DNA from 2 places in the Butyricimonas sp. genome. Region 1 is predicted to be linked to the other one. Evidence: riboswitches for the same ligand, from Rfam matches in the RefSeq annotation. Region 1 holds a riboswitch; the other holds the start of a gene.
What was found. Region 1 has a riboswitch for cobalamin ahead of QVC79_RS06110 (TonB-dependent receptor). Riboswitches for the same ligand answer to the same signal wherever they lie in the genome.

Region 1 (4,154 bases):
GAAATTGAAGGAGCCGAGGGTGTACATCAAGGCTATTTTCGGGGTAAAGCGGTTCTTAAACATCTCGTTGTACACGTAGCGGAATCCCGGCAAAATTTGCAGGTTTTTCCAGAGGCGAATCTCGTCTTGTGCGTACAGGGCCAGCGTGTAGATCTCTTCTGGTTCTTCGAGGTTTCCGGGGTTTTTCATGTAGTCGTTCGTGTACTCGGTGCCTGCGGAGATTTTGTTGTATGAGCCGAGTTTAAACACGCCTTTCAGGTTCCCGTTGTAGTATTTTTGGCGTTTCGTCAATTCCTCGTCCCCCACGCGGAAGGTCGTGTCTTTTTTACTGACCTGTGCCACGGTGTACAGTTTGTTGTATTCGTAGTTGTCCATGTAGAGGTCCAGCGCGATGTAATCGGTGGAGTTTAGCTGGTAGCGTCCGCCCACGCCGATGTTGTAGTCCATGTAGGTTAGGTCATAGGTGTAGCCCCCGTCATCTTTTTTCTCCTGCACGGGACGGTTTACTTCCCGGTCAAAATACCCCCCTTGGGCGTACAGGCTTAGGCTTTTCACCGGGGCGTAGGTGAAGCGTTGATTGACAATGTTGGAATGGAACTTGCTGGAAGCTTCTCTTCTCGTGAGTATGGCTGTGTCCCCGTCAATCTCGTAAGGGCTTAATTGCCAGCCTCCCATCTGTCTCCTTTGGTAGGAGGTGGAAGAGGTGAATTTACCAAAGTGTAGGTCTACGCTGGCATTTTGCGAGAAGCTGGATTCTCCCCCGAAACGGGTCTTGGATTGCACGCTGATCGGGTCTTTCGGTTGTTCCGTGATGATGTTGATTACCCCGGCAATAGCGTCGGAACCATAGAGTGCGGATGCCGCTCCTTTCAGTATTTCGATACGCTTGACCCGGCTCATGTCAATACGGGAGAGGTCGGTGTTGTTGGACACGTCCCCGGCCACTTTTTTGCCGTCGACAAGGATGAGGATGTATTTGTTGCTCATGCCGTTCAGCGTGAAGTAGGAACCCATGACGGTGGGACGTATGTTGAATGAAGGATTCAGTAACAGGAGGGCATCTTCGAAGGAGTTCACGCCCGCACTTTTCAAGTCAGTACCGCTGATGACCTCGATGGGTACGGGAGAATCTTTCAAACGGCGGTGTGTTCCCGTTCCCGTGACGACAACTTGATTCAGGTTTACCGGGGTGGCCGTGAGCCGGAATAGAATGTCGTTTTTGTTGCTGTTGACTTTTATCGAGGCAACTTCGTAGCCTGAATAGCTTGCCCGTAGCGTGTACGTGCCATCCGGAATATTTTCCAGAATGAACTCCCCTTTGTTGTTGGTGGCAATCCCTATGCTTGTTCCGACCAGACGAACGTTTGCACCGATGAGGGCTTTTCCACTCTTTGCATCTGTGACTTTTCCTTTTAATGTGATCTCTGCAAACGAGGTACTTACCAAGGCTAACATGAATATCATGCCTAGCATTACAATTCTCTTCATTAGATGATGATGTTTTAAATGTTTATAATAGTATTCCTGACCCCGAGAATACGCTATTACCTATGTTTGTCTTGGCAGGTCTCCTGACTACGCCTAAGAAAAATACCTTCCCATCCGTGTGGACAGTGGTGTAAGAATCTTTCTTTGAATCTCCTTATCCGGAGAAACGGGCATCACAGTAGCGGGCACTGTTCCGGATTCTAACCGGCTTCCCTCTTGTGTGTTAATTGGGCATCAACACATCACCTAAGACGAGACAAATGTATATAATTTTTTATAAAAGGTTGTTGCCGGATGAAAAAAATGTATTACTTTCGCACCAAGTTTTGGTGCGGAACCTTCGGTCATGGAGGTAACGCTTAATAGGGAACCCGGTGTGAATCCGGGACTGTACCCGCAGCTGTAAGTTCCTTTACAAGGGATTTTGTACTTCAAATGTCACTGGTTATAAACTGGGAAGGCAACAAAATCCGGAACAAGTCAGAAGACCTGCCGAACAAGATAAACCATAGCTTTCGGGAAAAAAAGCGAGAGGGAAAAAGACGGATTTTACCTTAGACTCATGTTGCCCAAAAGACTATGTTAATAATGCTTTATTCATTATTAATATATAGTTGTATGAAAAAAGTTGTTGTATTAGCATTGTTGCTGTTTGTGTGTGTCGGTTCGCTTCTCGCTCAAGAGAACGACAAGCGAAAGAAAAAGAGTATCACGGATTCTTTATTCCGTATCGATCAGGTGGATGTGATGCAGAAAAAGAAGAGGATTGATTTGTTGGGATTGGATGTGCCTTTACGTTTCGTTCCGATAACGGTGAGCAAGTTGTCTAGTCAGATGCTTGACCGGAAAGGGATTGTCGATCTGATGGATGCCGTTAAGTTTTTGCCGGGGATTGTAGCGAAAGACAAGCAATACGGGCAATTCCAACAGTTTTCCATTCGCGGACAGGGGAGTGCGGTTGTTATGATTGACGGGATTCGCGATGAGCGGACGTTGAAGAATAACGTACCTTACGGGGATTTGGCTGCCGTGGAGTCTATCGAGTTATTGAAGGGTCCCGCTGCTATTTTGGCCGGACATTCGGCTATGGGTGGCGTGTTGAATATCGTGCGCAAGAAAGCATCTCCCGATTTCTCGGCCAACGCTCGTATCAGTTATGGTAGCTGGGATGAGAGACGAGCTACTCTTGGTTTCGGGGGAAAACTTGTGGGACCTCTCGAATATCGTGCCAATATCAATTATTCAACGGGTGACGGATGGCGTGAGGTGAATGCAAATCGTTTTTCCGTGTATGGTGTTTTGGGAGCTGATTTAGGAAAGTGGGGACGTATTGATGTGACCGGTAGTTATGCCGATGATGATTACACGACCGAGATCGGGGCTGCACCCGTTATGCCCGGTGATATGTTCTACGTGGACGGAGACAAACCGTACGCGCTGAAGGGGGATCGTCACCCGGAGGCGGATTACCGCGAGGTTTATAATGACTTTGCCAATAATTACATGAAACGGAAAGTATGGGATATGTCTGTGTCATACGTTTACCAGATCACGGATTGGATGAAGTTGAAAGAACGTTTTTCCTATTTCCACAGTGATTTGGATTATCATTGTATTGAGGGGCTTTCTTACCGCACTTCCAAAGACCCGATATACAAATGGTATTATAAAAAGTCAGAGACCGAGAAGATTTATGTTGACTTGGATACGGTTCAACGGGGAAATGCTGCCCGTCAGAACCCGTTGAATTTTAACCCGGACCATAAAAACGTGAATAACACGATCGAGTTGACCGGGAAGTTCGAGACAGGTTCCGTGTTGCATAACTACACGTTGGGATGGACGTACAATTGTTTTGATTTCGCCCAGTATAACGGTTATGGAGATGACGATTTGTGGGGGCCCGGTTTGGATGCACTTTTGCCTGTGCGGGATCCGCATATCGTGCAGGGGTGGTGGGACACGAAAGTTTCAGCCGTTTCCCTGCGCACGGAGAGAACGCATGGAATTTATTTGCATGACGTGATCGAATTTAATGATAAGTGGAAAATGATGGCATCCGGGCGTGTGGATTTGTATAGCCGGAAAACATCAAGTGCCACGATTGATGACGGGAAACAGAAATATGAAACGAAGAACAGGAAAGAATGGAAAGAGGTGGAGACCTCGGCATTCACGTATCGAGTGGGTGTCGTGTATTTTCCCATGCCTGAATTGTCATTCTACGGTTCTATTTCTTCTTATTTCAATCCTGTAACCACGACATATAGTCCTACCGTGATGTATTTGGACCGCAAGGGTAACGAGTTCAATCCTGACGAGGATGGGGGCGAAGTGTTCAAGCCGGAAAAGGGGTATTCCACGGAAGTCGGTGTACGTTACACCTTGAACGAGATGGTGGATATAAACGCAAGCGTGTTTTATATTCGTAAGTATAATATCGTGAAGAGTCTGGGAGACACGACGGTATTGGTGGATGGCGTGGCCACGGAGAAGAGTATCCGGGGACAAGTCGGAAGAGCCGACTCGCGAGGTTTTGACATTGAGGTGGTTGTTCGTCCGTTACCGACTTTACAAGTTACGGGAGGTCTCGGTTGGTCGGACTATCGTTTGCGGGAAATTGCCGAGAGCGGACGTTTCTCTAAATATAAGGAACAGAATAAAAA
Region 2 (4,154 bases), 110 kb from region 1:
CGCGAGATGCTTGCCCCCCGGCAATAATTTTTCCCGTTTGGTCCCCCGTAAGTGATTACGTTACCGAACTTACCCCGAATCTTTCCAAGTGGATTTACAAATTCCGCCATATCCTGTTATTTTTATGTTTCTCGCCAACAAAGATACACAAATAAACCAATGTAGTCACACTTTCAAACTAAATAAATAAATTATTACATGTATTATTCATGAGATATAAGTGATCACTTTCGTGTAAAGCGCTATTAGAACGCTATTAAACCCCTATTAAATCGCTATATATAATAGCGTTTTAAAAGAGTTTTATTTGCGTATTAAAAATATTCTATCTACTTTTGCTCATGAATTAATACACGAGTGATTATCAAATAATTATTATCATGGAAAACACATTATCTATTCCAGTAGCTCTCTTGGCACAAGGCTCTATCCGGATCGACGGGATAACCTATTACCGACACGGCAATAAAGTTCGGGCCTGCAAATCACGACGGAGCCCTAAAAAAACAAGAACCGAGGGGGAAGAGGAATCCTCCAGCCGTTTCACGGAAGCCCGTAAAATGTGGAGAATCTATCGTCGTGCCATCGGGGATTTACCGATATGGAAACTCATGGCCAAGGAGATGGGAATAAATAAAAGCGATTCCTTATTCCATTCTCAAAACGGGGGATGTTTTCGCCCGGGAGAAGGGGTATGGGCTTTCCCGACATTCCGATTCTCGACAGGCACGCTGGATGCACCGGTGATCACGGGTGTCACAAGGGAAGGATGGTCCGTGACCCTAAACTGGGAAAATGACATTGACTGCCCGAAAGCGAGCGTGTCAGATCAAGTGTATGTGGGATATTTTTACGGGACCTTACCCCGCGCCCCGCAAATGATCACGTGTTTTAACTCGTTCCGGGGCGACGGCAAGGTGACCGTGGACATCCCGGCAGCAAAACAACCGGAAGGAACGCCCCTACACCTCTACTTGTTTTTTGGCAATAAAGATACCACCCGTTTCTCTCCAAGCGTGTACGCGGGAGTGTAATGTCCATACGCTCCCCCCTCTCTTCGAAATCGTGATTACCGGACGTTACGCCCGCGGGAATTCATCGGCATGGGGGACCTTATGACAGATATGCAAGAAGTTAAACATTATTACACGCTTGGCATCCTCCCCCGTGACGGGATTGATCATCGAAAACCTCGCCTAACAGGTGGTTCATACCAATGAAATAAAAATCTTTTATCCAATTTATTGTCTAATTAAAAATTACGACCTATTTTCGCACCGTCATAGTTTCATACACCACTTCGTGATGTATTGAATGAAAAAGGGAATCCGGTGAAAATCCGGGACAATACCCGTTGCTGTATTTCCCCCTTTTAAAGGAAAAGTTTATCGTACGTTTGCCACTGGTTAGAATGCTGGGAAGGCACGATAAAAGGGATAAGTCAGAAGACCTGCTATGACGAGGGACAGATTTGCATCTGCGGGATTCAGATGGTAATCAGGTTGGATGGCAAGGTCATTCTGTTTTGATTTACCGTTTCAGGTTTTTCCCGCTTGCGTAAAGATCTCTCTCGAAGCAAAAAACTATTATATTATGAAACGAGTTCTATTTTTATTCATGTCAATCGTTCTTCTGATGCTATCCGGTTGTCAAACGAGAACAAAGTCCACGACCGCCTTCACGAAGGAAGTTTACTCACCGGAATACGCCGCGGGCTTCGACATCATGGGAGCTGATAACACGGAAAGCACGATTATTCGCGTGCGTAATCCTTGGCAGGGAGCGGAAGGCATTGAAATGTCCTACTTCGTGGCCCGGAACGGAGAGCAGGCACCGAAAGATTTTGACGGGGTGATTATTCCCGCGGGAGCCAAACGAATTGTGTGCATGTCATCCACTTACATCGCCATGCTGGATGCCATTAACCAAGTGGATCGAGTAGTCGGAGTTTCCGGGATGAATTATGTTTCCAACCCGTATGTCCTTGCCCACAAAGAAACCATAAAAGACATGGGGGCAGAAGTAAATTACGAACTTCTTGTCGGGTTGGCCCCGGATCTCGTGTTACTTTACGGCATCGGGGACGCGCAATCAACCGTGACGGACAAATTAAAAGAATTGAATGTTCCTTATATGTACGTGGGGGAATACTTGGAAGAATCTCCGCTGGGTAAGGCTGAATGGTTGGTTGCCATTTCCGAATTAACGGATAGCCGGGAAACAGGTACAAAAGTATTTAAAGAAATACCCGAACGTTATAACAACATGAAACAGTTAACGGCAAACGTGGAAAAACGTCCTACCGTCATGCTGAACACGCCGTGGAATGACAGTTGGGCCATGCCTTCCGTGAAAAGCTACGTGGCACAATTAATCACGGATGCGGGAGGGGATTATATTTACAAGAAAAACACCTCTAACGGAGCCGAACCCATCGGGCTGGAAACAGCCTACGGGTTGATTCGCGAGGCTGACGTGTGGTTGAATGTAGGTATGGCAACAACTCTCGACGAGTTAAAGATCATGAATCCGAAATTCAAGGATGCGAAAGCCATCCAAGAAAACAAGGTCTATAATAATAACTTGCGCTTAACGCCCGAAGGGGGAAATGATTACTGGGAATCGGCTGTTGTCCACCCGGACATCGTACTCCGTGACCTGATCAAAATCTTACACCCGGAACTGGTGACGGAGGATTTGTATTATTACAGGCACTTGGAATAGTTTAGAGTTTAAAATTTAGAGTTTAGAATGAAAAAAGCATCTACCCCCACCAGCTTCCCCTTACACAGGGGGAGAGACGAATGCGAGAAGACGCTACGATATTACAATGTAGCGTATCCTCCCCCTGTGCAAGGGAGTTAGAGGGGGTAGTTAAAGCGTCCCCCCGTGCGGCTGGAATCTAAAATCATAAATCAAGAAATTAATAACGGTGATGTCATTTTCAATTTTATCGTGAAACGCAATTCGATCATATTCCTTTTCCTGAGCCTGCTGGTTTTCGTGCTGTTCGCGCTCGACTTGGTGTCGGGAGATTCGGCACTTTCCGTCGGGCAGGTTTGGAACGTGTTCACGGGTAACGAGACGGATATGACAACCCGCAATATCGTGCTGTCGATTCGATTGGTGAGGGTGATCGTGGCTGTTCTGATCGGCGTGGCGCTTTCGATAAGCGGCTTGCAGATGCAGACGGTTTTCCGGAACCCGTTGGCAGATCCTTACTTGTTGGGAGTAAGTTCCGGATCGGGATTAGGCGTTGCTTTCTTTATCCTAGGGACTCCTTTGCTGGGACTGGCACATTCCGGGTTCTGGCAGTCGGTAGGTATTGTCGGGGCCGGATGGGGCGGGGCCGTCATGGTCCTGTTACTGATTGCCATCATCAGTCGTTACGTGAAAAATATCCTTGGGGTGTTGATCATGGGAGTGATGATCGGTTACATTGCAGGAGCTATCATACAGATTTTACAGTACTTGAGTTCTGCCGAACAATTGAAAATGTTCTTCCTATGGTCGATGGGTTCCCTAGGACACGTCACGACAACGAAACTGTTTATCATGATTCCCGTGATTTGCGTGGGTGTCATTCTCTCGATTTATTGTATCAAGGCATTGAATCTTCTTCTACTCGGGGAGAATTACGCCCAAACAATGGGACTGAATATACGGCGTGCCAGAACGCTTATTTTCGTGTCAACAACGTTGTTGACCGGAACCGTGACAGCATTCTGCGGCCCGGTGGGCTTTCTCGGACTTGCCGTGCCTCACGTGGCCCGTATGTTGTTTAACGACGCGGATCACCGGACACTTTTGCCGGGAAGCATATTACTGGGAGTCGTGGCCATGTTGATATGTGATATTATTGCTAAAACACTCGTGCTACCCGTGAATTGTATTACCGCCCTGCTGGGAATTCCGGTAATTATTTGGGTAGTATATAAAAATCTTCGACCGGTATGATACAACTAGAATCTTTAACACTGGGATACGGGCAACAAATCCTGCTGGACCGGGTGTCGGCCAGCTTGGACGGGGGCGGGTTGATCGCCTTGCTGGGACGTAACGGCAGCGGGAAAAGTACCTTGCTGCGGGCCACGGCGGGGTTAGGGGAAATCAAGTCCGGGCGAATATTGCTGGCCGGGAAAGACCTTGCCGGG

Region 2: another riboswitch for cobalamin. It lies ahead of QVC79_RS05690 (ABC transporter substrate-binding protein); the one in region 1 lies ahead of QVC79_RS06110 (TonB-dependent receptor).

The regions. Positions count from the first base shown of each region.
Region 1 is NZ_JAHZBP010000003.1:268,013-272,166, forward strand. Features, by position in the region: gene QVC79_RS06110 (TonB-dependent receptor) at 1-1,488, opposite strand, end outside; cobalamin riboswitch at 1,545-1,753, opposite strand; cobalamin riboswitch at 1,798-1,999, shown strand; gene QVC79_RS06115 (TonB-dependent receptor) at 2,107-4,154, shown strand, end outside.
Region 2 is NZ_JAHZBP010000003.1:161,776-165,929, reverse strand. Features, by position in the region: gene QVC79_RS05705 (hypothetical protein) at 1-110, opposite strand, end outside; gene QVC79_RS05700 (hypothetical protein) at 381-1,034, shown strand; cobalamin riboswitch at 1,267-1,472, shown strand; gene QVC79_RS05690 (ABC transporter substrate-binding protein) at 1,636-2,724, shown strand; gene QVC79_RS05685 (FecCD family ABC transporter permease) at 3,004-3,957, shown strand; gene QVC79_RS05680 (ABC transporter ATP-binding protein) at 3,954-4,154, shown strand, end outside.